DNA from 2 places in the Bradyrhizobium sp. SZCCHNS1050 genome. Region 2 is predicted to be linked to the other one. Evidence: predicted binding sites of a transcription regulator. Region 2 holds the regulator's gene; the other holds the start of a gene.
The links. The regulator PhoB, encoded in region 2, activates phosphate uptake and scavenging genes when phosphate is short. The targets are predictions, from matches to a motif close to TGTCATNNANCTGTCAT.
Positions count from the first base shown of each region.

Region 1: a site for PhoB is predicted at 2,381-2,397, ahead of QX094_RS01490 (UDP-2,3-diacylglucosamine diphosphatase). Genes of this name have one in related genera too.

Region 1 covers NZ_JAUETR010000001.1:328,090-335,239, forward strand. Annotated here, with positions in the region: gene QX094_RS01480 (caspase family protein) at 1-497, shown strand, start outside; gene QX094_RS01485 (threonine/serine dehydratase) at 508-1,497, opposite strand; gene QX094_RS01490 (UDP-2,3-diacylglucosamine diphosphatase) at 1,545-2,357, opposite strand; gene pyk (pyruvate kinase) at 2,550-3,968, opposite strand; gene QX094_RS01500 (tartrate dehydrogenase) at 4,124-5,197, opposite strand; gene QX094_RS01505 (D-galactonate transporter) at 5,219-6,514, opposite strand; gene QX094_RS01510 (LysR family transcriptional regulator) at 6,644-7,150, shown strand, end outside.
Region 2 covers NZ_JAUETR010000001.1:988,712-995,861, forward strand. Annotated here, with positions in the region: gene QX094_RS04655 (HoxN/HupN/NixA family nickel/cobalt transporter) at 1-577, opposite strand, end outside; gene QX094_RS04660 (trypsin-like serine protease) at 754-2,070, opposite strand; gene phoB (phosphate regulon transcriptional regulator PhoB) at 2,218-2,925, opposite strand; gene phoU (phosphate signaling complex protein PhoU) at 2,942-3,658, opposite strand; gene pstB (phosphate ABC transporter ATP-binding protein PstB) at 3,689-4,510, opposite strand; gene pstA (phosphate ABC transporter permease PstA) at 4,507-5,388, opposite strand; gene pstC (phosphate ABC transporter permease subunit PstC) at 5,392-6,390, opposite strand; gene pstS (phosphate ABC transporter substrate-binding protein PstS) at 6,488-7,150, opposite strand, start outside.

The DNA of each region.
Region 1 (7,150 bases), 660 kb from region 2:
GTCTCATGATGCCACCGCAACTGGCACCGATCGCGCGACCGTTCAATCCCGGTCCGCAGATCCAGAGCCATCCAGCCCCGCAACCGACGCTGCCGGCCGCCACCGTGCCGCACGGACCGCTGCCGCCAACGGTGGTCACGAAAGGCAATGCCATCAACAACGCGGGTCCCAACAAGGTCGTCGATCCCGGGCCTATCGCTCAGACCAAGTTGCGCGACAGGATCGTGCCGCCGACAAATCCGCCTGTGGCTACGAAAATCCAGCGCGATCCACTGAAGCGCAGTCCTGGGCGGCCATTCGACGCCCGCGAAGTGCGGCGTCCCTTCCCCGGCAATTCCGGACCGTTCAAGCCGAACATCAACGCGTCGCATCCGTCGATGGCGCGTGGCCAAGGCGGGATGCAGGGCGGCCCGGCGCGGAGCACGCCGCACGTCGCGCAGTCCGGACTGCGGATGGGCGGCGGGGGATTTGCAAAAGGCGGCCTCAGCTTTCACTGAGGCTTGATCGTCAGGCGATCAGCCTGGCGTAGAGCTCAGCATCGACATTGCCGCCGGACAAAACGATCACCACCGTCTTGCCCGCCACATCCAGCCGGCCGGCCAGCAATGCTGCAAGCCCGACCGAACCGCCGGGCTCGACCACGAGCTTCAGCTCCCGGAAGGCAAAGCCGACCGCGCGCCCCACCTCCTCATCCGAAGCCTCGACCGCAGCCGACAGCAGTTGGCTGTTGATGGCGAAGGTGATCTCGCCTGGAATCGCCGCCATCAGCGCGTCACAGATGGTCCGGCCCTTTGCGTCGTGCGCCTCGCGGTGGCCGGCCCGTAGCGAGCGCGCATGGTCGTCAAAACCCTTTGGCTCGGCCACGACCATCCGGGTGTTGGGAAAGCGCGCCTTGACCGCGGTCGAGACGCCTGCAAGCAGTCCACCGCCCGAAGCCGGGACGATCACCAGATCCGGCGACAGGCCGAGCGCCGCGAGATCTTCGGCGATTTCACGACCGACGGTGCCCTGCCCTGCGATGACGTAGGGATCGTCATAGGGCGGCACCACCGTCGAGCCGCGCTTTGCTGCGATGTCGCGCGCGATCGCTTCGCGGTCCTCGCGATCGCGATCATAGAGCACGACGTCGGCACCGAACGCCTTGGTGCGCTCGCGCTTGGCCGCCGGCGCATCCGAGGGCATCACAATCGTGGCGTCCATGCCCAGCAATGTGGCGGCATGGGCGACACCCTGCGCATGATTGCCGGAGGAGAATGCGACGACGCCGTTGCCGCGCGCTGCTTCCGGGATCGACGCCAGCTTGTTGTAGGCGCCGCGGAACTTGAACGAGCCGGTCCGCTGCAGCACCTCCGGCTTCACGAAGACGTTCGCTTTGAACCGCTCGTTGAGCACGGGAGCCGGCAGCAGCGGAGTCCGCACGGCCACGGGCGCGAGGACGCGTGCCGCCGCCTCGATGTCGGCGGCGGTCACGGGCAGGATCGGGGAATGAGCTGTCATACCCCTATTTTACCGCGCCCGATTGCCGAGAGGCAAGGGAACCGGTGTCAGGCGGCGCGGGCGGCCAGCTGCGGAACCGGCGCGGGTTGCCGCTGCGGATCGGTCCAAGTCAGGATCTCGAAACGGCCGTCCTCGTGCTCGACCAGCGCCGTGCAGCTCTCGACCCAGTCGCCGCAATTCATGTAGCGAATGCCGTCCTGGTCGCGGATGACGGCGCAATGGATGTGGCCGCAGATCACGCCATCAGCGCCATGCCGCCGCGCCTCCGAGGCCAGCGCCGTCTCGAACGCGCCGATGTAGTTGACGGCGTTCTTGACCTTCTGCTTGGCCCATTGCGACAGCGACCAATAGGGAACGCCGAACATGCGACGGAAGAAGTTGACCAGACGGTTCATCTGGATGGCGAAGTCATAGGCCTTGTCGCCGAGATGGGCGAGCCAGCGCGCATTCTGCACGACCAGATCGAAGATGTCGCCGTGGATCACCAGATAGCGTTTGCCGTCGGTGCCGGTGTGCAAGATGTTCTCGACGACGTCGATGCCGCCGAAATGCGTGCCGTAATAGCCGCGCAGGAACTCGTCGTGATTGCCGGGGACATAGACGATCTTGGCGCCCTTGCGGGCCTTGCGCAGCATCTTCTGCACCAGGTCGTTATGCGACTGCGGCCAATGCCAGCTCGATTTGAGCGCCCAGCCGTCGATGATGTCGCCGACCAGATAGATCGTGTCGGCATCATGGTGACGCAGGAAATCGACGAGGAGATTGGCCTGCGAGCCGCGGGCTCCGAGATGAACGTCCGAGATGAACAACGTCCGAAAGCGCCGAGCCGGGCTTTCTTCACCAGCAGTCTCAAGTCCCATGCGCGCCCACCTAACAGTCCCTGATGACACCGCGATGACGAAACGCCGCACCGGCAGAACCCATCCTGCCGGACCGCGACCGGACACCGCTCGTTTGACGACTCGCGATGTCCCTCGTCACTGCCCCGCGATACCAGCGGGGTGCGACAATCAGGCGACAGGCGGGCAGCGCGAACAGGGAAAATCAGCCTCCTATCTCGGCACGGTGACGACGCGCAGATTGTTGGTGGTGCCGGTCTGCGCGAACGGAATGCCGGCGACGACGACGAGCAGGTCGCCGGCTTCAGCGAACTCCTCCTGCACGGCGAAGAAGGTCGCGCGCTCGACCATCTCCTCGTAGCTCTGCACGTCCTGCGACAGCACGCTGTGCGCGCCCCACAGCAGGCACATCCGCCGCGAGGTGTCCTCATTCGGCGTGATCGCCAGAATCGGCAGGCTCGGCCGCTTGCGCGCAACGCGCGAGGCCGAGGTGCCGCTCGACGTATAGGCCACGATCGCCTTGGCGTGGATCGCCGAGGCGAGATCGGCCGCCGCGGTCGCCACCGCATGCGGCGGCGTCTGCTCCTCGCCCGGCTGCGTCGCCTCGACGATCGAGCGGTACATCTTGTGGCCTTCGGTGGCCTTGATGATGCTGTCCATCATCGCCACCGCCTCGCGCGGATATTGCCCGCTGGCCGATTCCGCCGACAGCATCACCGCGTCGGCGCCGTCATAGATCGCGGTCGCGACGTCGGAGACCTCGGCGCGCGTCGGCGTCGGCGTCGCGACCATCGAATCCAGCATCTGCGTCGCGACGATCACCGGCTTCACCGCGAGCCGGCAGGCGCGCACCAGCTCCTTCTGCTTGCCCGGCACGTCCTCGTTGGGAATCTCGACGCCGAGATCGCCGCGCGCAACCATGATCGCGTCAGAGAGCTGGATGATGTCGTCGATCCGCTCCAGCGCCGCCGGTTTCTCGATCTTGGACATGATGCCGGCGCGGCCATTGATCAGGCCCCTCGCCTCCAGCACGTCGGACGGCTTCTGCACGAACGACAGCGCCACCCAGTCGACGCCGAGGTCGAGCCCAAAGGCAAGATCAGAACGGTCCTTGGCCGTCAGCGGCGATAGCTCCAGAATGGTGCCGGGCAGATTGACGCCCTTGTGATTGGAGATCGCGCCGCTGACGATCACCTTGGCCTCGATCCAGTCGTCGCCGAGGCCGGTGACGCGGACGCGCACGCGGCCGTCATCGATCAGAAGATCGTGACCGGGCGAGACTGCCGCAAAGATTTCCGGATGCGGCAACGGAATCGATGTCTTGTCGCCCTCGGTGCCGTTGAGAACAAATCGAATCGTCTCGCCGGCTTCGACCTGGATCTTCTTGTCGCGCAGCGTGCCGACGCGAATCTTAGGACCCTGCAGATCCATCAAGATGCCGATCGGCCGCTGCACTTCCTTCTCGAGGGCGCGGACCGCGGCATGGACCTTGGCGTGATCGGCCTGGGTGCCGTGGCTGAAGTTGAGACGAAAGGTGTCCACACCGGCGAGGAACAGCGCTTTCAGCATCTCCGGAGAATTGCTCGCGGGACCGACAGTCGCGACGATCTTGGCTCGACGGTGACGACGCATGATGTGTCCTTTCTCCTTAAGCCGTGTCTCGCGTCTCTATGACACGCATGTGATTGGCATGCGCGGACGCAGCGGAAGCGCTGATATACGCCCCGCAGCGTCCATTGCAAGCGCGACACGGAACACGCCAGAATTGTGCAAGAGAACAGCACGCCTCAGGCGTTGGAGCCGTGGATCGCGTCGATGACGGCGTCGGTCACCTGCTTGGTCGTCGCCGTGCCGCCAACATCGGGGGTCAGGATGCCGGCTGCACAGACTTTCTCGACCGCAGCCATCAGCCGCGCGGCCGCGTCCGTCTCGCCGAGATGCTCGAGCATTTGCGCGCCGGTCCAGAACGTCGCGACCGGGTTGGCGATGCCCTTGCCGGTGATATCGAACGCCGAACCATGGATCGGCTCGAACATCGACGGGAAGCGCCGCTCCGGATCGATGTTGCCGGTCGGCGCCACGCCGAGGCTGCCGGCCAGCGCGCCGGCGAGATCGGACAGGATGTCGGCATGCAAATTGGTCGCCACGATGGTGTCGAGGCTCTTCGGCTGCAGCGTCATGCGCACGGTCATCGCATCGACCAGCATCTTGTCCCAGGTCACGTCGGGGAATTCCCGCGCCACCTCGGCGGCGATCTCGTCCCACATCACCATGCCATGGCGCTGCGCATTCGACTTGGTGACGACGGTGAGGAACTTGCGCGGGCGCGACTGCGCCAGCTTGAACGCGTAGCGCATGATGCGGGTGACGCCGACGCGGGTGAAGACCGCGACCTCGGTGCCGACCTCCTCCGGCAGGCCGCGATGCGCGCGGCCGCCCATGCCGGCATATTCGCCCTCGGAATTCTCGCGGACGATCACCCAGTCGAGATCGCCGACGCCGACATTGCGCAAGGGCGAGGCCACACCGGGCAGGATCTTGGTCGGACGGACGTTGGCGTACTGATCAAATCCCTGGCAGATCGGCAGCCGCAGGCCCCACAGCGTGATGTGGTCGGGCACGTCGGGAGCGCCGACCGCGCCGAAATAGATCGCGTCGAACTTTTTCAGCTCCGCGAGTCCGTCGGCCGGCATCATCACGCCGTGCTTCTTGTAGTAGTCCGAGCCCCAGTCGAAGGTCTTGACGTTGAAGCTGATGTCGCCCGCGCGCTTGGCGAGCGCCTCGAGCACGCGGACGCCTTCGGAGATGACCTCGGGGCCGATGCCGTCGGCGGGAATGGCGGCGATGGAATGGGTGCGCATGAAAGAGCTCCGTTGATGAGGTCAGGACGGCGTGGCTGCTTGGGCCTTCGCACTTTGTGAACGTGACAGCAACAGGGTCAGCACCGCCGATACCACCAGCAGGCCGGCGACAAAATAGAGCCCGCCATTGAAGCTGCCGGTCTGGTCCTTGATCCAGCCGATCATCGCGGGACCGACGAATCCGCCGAGATTGCCGATCGAGTTGATGGTTGCGATGCCCGCCGCGGCGGCCGAGCCGGACAGGAACATGGTCGGCATGCTCCACAGCGGCGGCTTCGAGGAGGAGATGCCGACATTGACGAGCGTGAGCGCAGCGAGGACGGCGGCGACACTGGTCGACAGCCCGGCCAACCAGAGCCCGACGGCTGCGGCCACGCAGGCCAGCACGACGTGCCAGGTGCGCTCGGCGGTACGGTCGGAATGGCGCGCCCACAGGATCATGACGACCACGGCCACGGTCGGTGGCACCGCGTTGAGGAAGCCGACGGTGAAGGACGACAGTCCGAACTGCTTGATGATCTGCGGCGCCCAGACGCCGAGCGTGTAGAGGCCGGCCGAGGTGCCGAAATAGACCAGCGCGAGCGCCAGCACGCGGATGTCGGCCAGCCCGCGCCAGATGCTGTGGCTCGCGGTGGCGGCCTTGCTCGCCAGCTCGGCATTCATCGTGCGCACCAGCCAGTCGCGCTCGTCGTCGGCGAGCCAGCGCGCCTGCTCCGGACGATCGGTCATGTAGGCGAGCACGACGAAGCCGAGCAGCACCGCCGGCAGCGCCTCGATCAGGAACAGCCACTGCCAGCCCTTGAAGCCGAGAATGCCGTCCATCTCCAGCAGCGCGCCGGAAACCGGAGAGCCGAGAACCGTGGAGAGCGGCGCGGCGGCCATGAACAGCGCGGTGACGGCTGCGCGCTGGCGCGCCGGGAACCAGTAGGAGAGATAGAGGATGATGCCGGGGAAGAAGCCTGCTTCCGCAGCACCAAGCAGGAAGCGCAGCACATAGAAGCTCGTCGGTCCTTGCACGAACGCCATCGCGCCGGAGACGAGGCCCCAGGTGATCATGACCCGCGCGATCCAGATGCGCGCGCCGAACTTGTCCAGCGCGAGGTTGGAGGGGACCTCGAACAGGAAATAGCCCCAAAAGAAGATGCCGGCGCCGAACCCATAGGCCGAGGCTGACAGCCCGATGTCCTTGTTCATGGTCAGCGCTGCGAAGCCGACGTTGACGCGGTCGATGAAGGCTACGAAATAGAGCAGCATGATGAAGGGCACGATGCGCAACGTGATCCTGCGCAGCACGCGCGTTTCCAGCTCTCCGGCCATCGTCACCTCCCTGTCCCGTCTTGTCGTTGATCTGACAAGCGTAGGCGTCGAACCGGGCCGGCTTCAATGCTCGCATCATTATACAAAAAAATGATATAATCTGGCCCATCGCCTCTTCAGGACCCCACCATGGAATTGCACCAGCTCCGCTGCTTCGTGGCCGCCGCCGAGGAACTGCATTTCGGCAAGGCGGCGCAGCGGCTGCAGATGCTGCCCTCGGCGCTCGGGCGCCAGATCAAGCTGCTGGAAGAAGACCTCGCGACGCCGCTGTTCGCCCGCACGACGCGCGCGGTATCACTCACCGACCAAGGCACGATCTTGCTGCGCGATGCCCGGGCGATCCTGGCCCGTGTCGAGGCGGTCGAAACCGGCTTCCGCCGCCGTACCCGAAGCACGAAGGCGCAGCGGCTGCGCGTCGGCGCCATCGACAGCGCGGCCGCCGGGCTGCTGCCGCAATTGCTGCACGATTTTCGCGCGCGGCATCCTGACATCGCGGTGCAGCTCACGGAGGAGAAGACGATCCGGCTGCTGCCCAGGATCCTGTCCGGCGCGCTCGACCTCGCCTTTGTCAGGCCGCCCGAGCGCACCGATATCAGGCTCGAATTCCGCGCGCTGCTCAGCGAGAGCGCCGTGGTG
Region 2 (7,150 bases):
CGCGTCCCACCAGGCGGAGCACCGGGCGCAGCAGGCGGATGAGGATGCCCCGTCCGGAGCTTCCGGCGGTTTCCATCTCGGACTGCGGCTGTGCGGCGCGGCGCCAGAGGTTCACGAACAGAATGAGGTTCGCCAACGCGATCAGCAGCAGGAAGCCGGCCGACACCGACGTGCCGATGACGCCGCCGATCGCCCTGATCGCGCTCTCTTCATCCAGGAGGTCGGCGCCGGCGATGAGGCTCACGACGATGGTGGCGATGACGACGACGCTGGAATGGCCGAGCGCAAAATACAGGCCGGCGGCGCGCGGGGCGCTACCGTCCTGCACCAGCTTCCGCACGACGTTGTCGATCGCCGCGATGTGATCCGCATCGACCGCATGGCGCAGTCCGAGCAGCCAGGCCAGCATCGCGGTGCCGACGATGGCGGGCCGGTCGGCGTAGAGCGCGAACGCCCAGGCCCAGGCGAGCGCGTTGGCGGCGACCAGCCCGCCGACGAGCGCAACGTTGCGGCCGGGCTGCGATCGCCACCACAGCAGCCGAGGGGCACGAGGATGATCAATTTGAACAATCGTCATACTCGGACTATAGCAAGAGCCAGGCCAGTTCGGTAAAGCCCCCCGCTGCAGGCAAAAACTGCAGGAAAACGTGGGCGGCCCTTCCCGGATTGCCCTCTCGCTTGGCAACCCGCTATCCAGTCACGCACAGATCATGACCAGCGGCGGGACATCTTCTTCTCTCGCCCCTCCTTCGCTCACCGCATCGAGGCACTCTGTGCCGTGATCTCGCGCCGCACGACCGCCTCGAACTGGCTCGCGGGGGCGGCGAACATCAGCCGGGTCTCCTCGTGGAACGCCGAGAAGATGCCGACCACGGCCGGCTGTCCGCCGACGTCGGCCATGATGGGGGAGCCCGAATAGCCGAAATTGGCGAGGCAATGCACCGTCAGCAGCATCTCGTCCTTGGTCATGCCGGCGCTGCAATTGCGCTGGCCGGTCGGCGAATAGCGCCGCTCCTGGCCATAGCCGATCTCGGAGATGGTTCCGGCCGTGGTCGCAGCCTGCAATTCCTCGCGCGTCAGCGCCCTGACCTCAACCGGCTTCGACGGCAGCGCGTCCTTCAGCACGATCAGTGCCCAATCGGCGGGCGAGCGGTCGAGCGACCATCTGTCGTGCCGGGTCGGGACGAAATCGGGCGCCACGATCAGCTTGTCGGCGACCGACGATGCCGCCGGCGTGCCCCTGTTCATGCCGGCCAGGAAGCGGACGTTGCCGGGGCTGACCTGCGCCACGCCGTTGAACACGCAATGCGCCGCGGTGAGCACGACGCGCGGCGCGACCAGCGTGCCGGTGCACCAGCCGCCGGTCGAGTATTGCGCGACGGTGACGACGCCGATCGACGACGCCGGCCACGAGGTGGGATCGACGACCTCGCCGATGTGGCGGTCGAGCCCGAGCAGTTGCTCCGGACGCGGAGCGGCGATGCCGGCCTCCGCCGATTCCGGCTTCGGCCGCCAGGCCGCAATGGCACTCTGGGCCTGGACGCGCTGCGGCTCGGTCAACTTGACCCGCTGCACGTCGCGGCCGGCCGATCGCACGCCGCTACGGCCCGCCATCACCAGCCAGGCATAGCCCTGCACGACGTCCTGTTTCACACCGCGGCCGTCGAGCAGCATCAGGCCGAGCATGTATTGCGACTGGGCGAAGCCCTGCGCCGCGGCGCGGCTGAACCAGCGGCCGGCTTCGCCGTAATTGCTCGCAACACCTTCGCCGTTGACGTAGGCGATGCCGAGATAGTGTTGCGCGACAGCGAGCCCCTGATCGGCGGCCTTGCGGTACCACGCCAGCGCCTCGGCGGGGTTGCGCGGTTGGCCCCAGCCGAAGGCGTGCATGAAGCCGACGTCGAACTGCGCCCGCGCATCGCCCTTGGCGGCCAGCGGCAGCAGCCGTCGCATCGCCGCCGCATGCTGCCCGTTGCCTGCCGCCGCGACCGCGTCTTCGAGCTCGGCGGCCGTGGCGCCCGCCGCGCCGCCGAGCAGCACGGCAAGAGATATGATGATGGTCTTGATCAAGGGCGTCCGCTGGGACCGAAACATCGTGACGGGCCACGAAGCAGACACGATCAAGACGGCGGCGGCGTGGCGGAAAGCGGACCGCGATCTCCTCAATCGGGCCGCCTCGCGTCTCACACCTGCTGCGTCCTCACGCCCGATCGCCCCTTACACCTGCTCGCTCTTGGCGAAGCGATCATCGAGCGCATAACCGGCGCCGCGCACGGTGCGGATCGGGTCCTGCTCGCGGCCGGGATTGAGCAGCTTGCGCAGGCGGCCGATATGGACGTCGACGGTGCGCTCGTCGATGTAGATGTCGCGGCCCCAGACACTGTCGAGCAGCTGCTCGCGGCTGAACACGCGGCCGGGATGCTCCAGGAAGAACTCGAGCAGGCGGTATTCGGTCGGACCGAGATCGATCGGCCGCCCCGAGCGCGCCACGCGGCGTTTCTCGCGGTCGAGCTCGATGTCGCCATAGGACAGCACGGTCGCCAGCCGCTCCGGACTCGCCCGCCGCAGCAGGCCTTTCACCCGCGCCAGAAGCTCCGGCACCGAGAACGGCTTGACGATGTAGTCGTCGGCGCCGGTCGCGAGGCCGCGCACGCGCTCGCTCTCCTCCCCGCGTGCGGTGAGCATGATGATCGGCAACTGCCGGGTCTCGGTCCGCGCCCGCAGGCGGCGGCACAGCTCGATGCCGGACAGGCCCGGCAGCATCCAGTCGAGCACGACGAGATCGGGAACACGCTCCTTCAGGCGCGTGTCGGCTTCGTCGCCGCGCGCCACGGTCTCGACCTCGTAGCCTTCGGCCTCGAGGTTGTAGCGCAGCAGCGTCGTCAGCGCCTCCTCGTCCTCCACCACCAGAATTCGGGCGCCCATGTCTGAACCGTCTCTCTCAGTTGCCGGGGATCGTCGATGCGAAGCTCGTCATGTCGCCCTTCGGGCGCTTGTCCATGATCTGCTGGCCTTCGATCATATAGAACACCGTCTCGGCGATGTTGGTCGCGTGATCGCCGATGCGCTCGATATTCTTGGCGCAGAACATCAGGTGGATGCAGAACGAGATGTTGCGCGGATCCTCCATCATGTAGGTCAGGAGCTCGCGGAACAGCGAGGTGCAGATGGCATCGACTTCCTCATCGCCCTTCCACACCGTCATCGCCGCCGGCAAATCGTGCGCGGCATAGGCGTCCAGCACCGTCTTGACCTGCGACTGCACGAGATCGGTCATGTGCTCGAGCCCGCGGATCAGCTTCAGCGGATGGAAGTCGCTCTCCAGCGCCGCGACGCGCTTGCCGATGTTCTTGGCGAGATCGCCGATACGCTCCAGATCGGTCGCCACGCGCATCGCGCCGACGATCTCACGCAGGTCGACCGCCATCGGCTGTCGCCGGGCGATGGTAAGAACGGCGCGCTCCTCGATGATGCGTTGCAGCTTGTCGACCTCGGCGTCGGTGGCGACCACCTTCTGGCCGAGCGCGATGTCGCGCCGCACCAGCGCATCGACGGAATCGACGATCAGCCGCTCCGCGAGGCCGCCCATCTCCGATACCAGACGGGTGAGGTCCTGCAGATCGCTGTCGAACGCCTTGGCGGTATGTTCACTGGCCATGATGATCTCCTGAAGACAATGTCGTCGGCGTCAGCCGAACCGGCCGGTGATATAATCCTGGGTCCGCCGATCGCTCGGCGAGGTGAAGATCTTGCTGGTGTCGTCGAACTCGATCAGCTCCCCGAGATACATGAAGGCGGTCTTGTCGGAGACGCGCGCCGCCTGCTGCATGTTATGCGTCACGATGGCGATCGTATAGTTTTCGGCGAGTTCCTGGATCAGCTCCTCGACCTTGGCGGTCGAGATCGGATCGAGCGCCGAGCACGGCTCGTCGAACAGGATCACCTCCGGCCGGACCGCCACGGTACGCGCGATGCACAGCCGCTGCTGCTGGCCGCCGGACAGCGACAGGCCCGAGGCGTTGAGCTTGTCCTTGACCTCGTTCCACAGCGCGCCGCCGCGCAGCGCCTTCTCGACCCGGTCGTCCATCTCCGACTTGGAGATCTTCTCATAGAGGCGGATGCCGAAGGCGATGTTCTCGTAGATCGTCATCGGGAACGGCGTCGGCTTCTGGAATACCATGCCGACCCGGGCACGCAGCAGGTTCAGATCGAGCTTGGGATCGAGGATGTTGGTGTTGTCGAGCATCAGCTGCCCGGTCGCCCGCTGCCCCGGATAGAGATCGTACATCCGGTTGAAGATGCGCAGCAGCGTGGACTTGCCGCAGCCGGACGGGCCGATGAACGCGGTGACGCGGTTGGTGCCCAGCGACAGGTTGATGTTCTTCAGCGCGTGATGGTCGCCGTAGTAGAAGTTGAGGTTGCGCGCGGTCACCTTGGCCGGCGCATCCGGAAGCGCCTTGCCGTGAAGAGCGTGATTGGGCTGACTGACGGAGACGGACAGTTCGGTCATTTGGTGTTCCTCTCGGCGCCGAGAATGCGTGCACCGATGTTCAGGGCGAGCACGGCCAGAGTGATGAGAAGGGCTCCGCTCCAGGCCAGTTGTTTCCAGTAGGCATAAGGGCTCTGGACGAAATTGTTGATGGTGACGGGCAGGTTCGCCATCGTCTTGGAAAGGTTGAGGCTCCAGAACTGGTTCGACAGCGCGGTGAACAGCAGAGGCGCGGTCTCGCCGGCGACGCGGGCGGTCGCCAGCAGCACGCCGGTGATGAGGCCCGAGCGCGCCGCCCGATAGGCGATGCGGCGGATCACCAGCGAGCGCGGCAGGCCGAGCGCAGACGCCGCCTCGCGCAGCGGGTTGGGCACGAGCAGCAGCATGTCCTCGGTGGTGCGCAGCACCACCGGGATCACGATGACCGCCAATGCAAGGGAACCCGCGAGTGCCGAGAAGCCGCCCATCGGCACCACGACCGCACCATAGATGAACAGGCCGATGATGATCGAGGGCGCCGACAGCAGGATGTCGTTGATGAAGCGGATCACCGAGGTCAGGCGGTCGTTGCGGCCGTATTCGGCGAGATAGGTGCCGGCAAACAGGCCGAGCGGCGCGCCGATGCCGACGCCGATGATCGTCATGATCAAGGAGCCGACGATGGCGTTGCGCAGGCCGCCTTCGCTGGAGCCGGGCGGTGGCGTGTCGGCGGCAAAAACCTGCAGGCTGAGGCCGGCGAGTCCGTTATAGAACAGCGTGAACAGGATCAGCGCCAGCCAGGTGACGCCGAACATCGCGGCGGCAACGCAGAGGCCGCGGATCACGATGTCTCTGCGGCGCCGGCGCGCATAGATCGGATTGACCGGCGCATCGAGTGTAAGCGTGTCAGCGCTGGACATGGCTTATTTTCCCGCCTTGGCTTCGAGCCGCATGAGCATCAGCCGCGCGCTCGCCAGCACGAAGAAGGTGAGCACGAACAGCAGCAGGCCGAGCAGGATCAGGCTCGACTGGTGCAGCCCGTCGCTCTCCTGGAATTCGGAGGCGATGGCGGCCGAGATCGTGGTGCCCGGTGCGAAGATCGAGGATGAGATCCGGAACGAGTTGCCGATGATGAAGGTCACCGCCATCGTTTCGCCGAGCGCACGTCCCAGCGCCAGCATGACGCCGCCGATCACGCCGACACGGGTGTAGGGAATGACGACGCTGCGCACGACCTCCCAGGTGGTGCAGCCGACCCCGTAGGCGGCTTCCTTCAGCACCGGCGGGACCGTCTTGAACACGTCGACCGAGATCGAGGTGATGAACGGCAGCACCATGATCGCCAGGATCAGCGAGGCGTTGAACAGGCTGAGATAGGACGGCGGACCGGCGAAGATGTCCTGCAGCACGGGGATGCCGGCGCAGAGATTGATCATGAACGGCTGGAACGTATAGGCCAGGAACGGCCCCAGCACGAAGAAGCCCCACATGCCGTAGATGATCGAAGGAATGCCGGCGAGCAGCTCGATGGCAAGTCCGATCGGACGGCGCAGCCATTGCGGGCACAGCTCGGTGAGGAAGATCGCAATGCCCAGACCGACCGGAATGGCGATCAGCATCGCGATGAAGGACGTGACCAAGGTGCCGTAGATCGGGCCGAGCGCCCCGAGCACCGGCGGATCGGCCGACGGCGCCCAGCGCCGCGTCCACAGGAATTCGAAGCCATATTCTCTCATGGCCGGCCATGCGCCGACGATGAGCGACAGGATGATGCCGCCCAGGATCAACAGGACGGAGATCGCGGACAGCCGCGTGATCCAATAGAAGGTCACGTCGCCGAGCTTGAAGGCGCTGAGCGCGCGTGCCCGGTCATAGGGGCCGGCAGCAGCCGCGATATCGCTGACTTCGGTCTGAACCGCCATCTCTGCCAATTCTGCCCCCTGTTCCTTGGACACGCCTCAACCCCGGTAGCGCCCCTCCCCCGGAGGCCGGGAGAGGGGGATTTTCGATTCGTCCAGCTCAGCTCTTGATGTCGGCCGACCAGGTCTTCTCGATCAGCTTCACGACGCTGTCGGGCATCGGGATGTAGTCGAGCTCCTCAGCCATCTTGGCGCCCTTCTCGAACGACCACTTGAAGAACTTGATGGCTTCGCCGGACGCCGCCTTGTCGGCCGGCTCCTTGTGCATCAGGATGAAGGTCGCCGCCGTCATCGGCCAGGACTTGTCGCCGGGCTGGTTGGCGAGGATCACGTAGTAGCCCGGGGCCTTGGCCCAGTCGGCATTCGCGGCCGCGGCCTGGAAGGCCTCGACGGTCGGCTGCACGGTCTTGCCGGCCTTGTTGATCATGCCGGTGTAGGTGAGCTTGTTCTGCTTGGCATAGGCGTACTCGACATAGCCGATCGAGTTCTTGGTCTGGCCGATGTTGCCGGACACACCCTCGTTGCCCTTGGCGCCGACACCGACCGGCCACTCGACGGCGGTGTTGAAGCCGATCTTGCTCTTCCAGTCGGCGCTCACCTCGGAGAGGTAGTAGGTGAAGTTGAAGGTCGTGCCCGAACCGTCGGAGCGGCGCACCACGGCAATCGCGTCGGACGGCAGCTTGACGTTGGGGTTCAGCTTCTTGATCGCGGCGTCATCCCACTTGGTGATCTTGCCAAGATAGATGTTGGCGAGCGTCTCGCC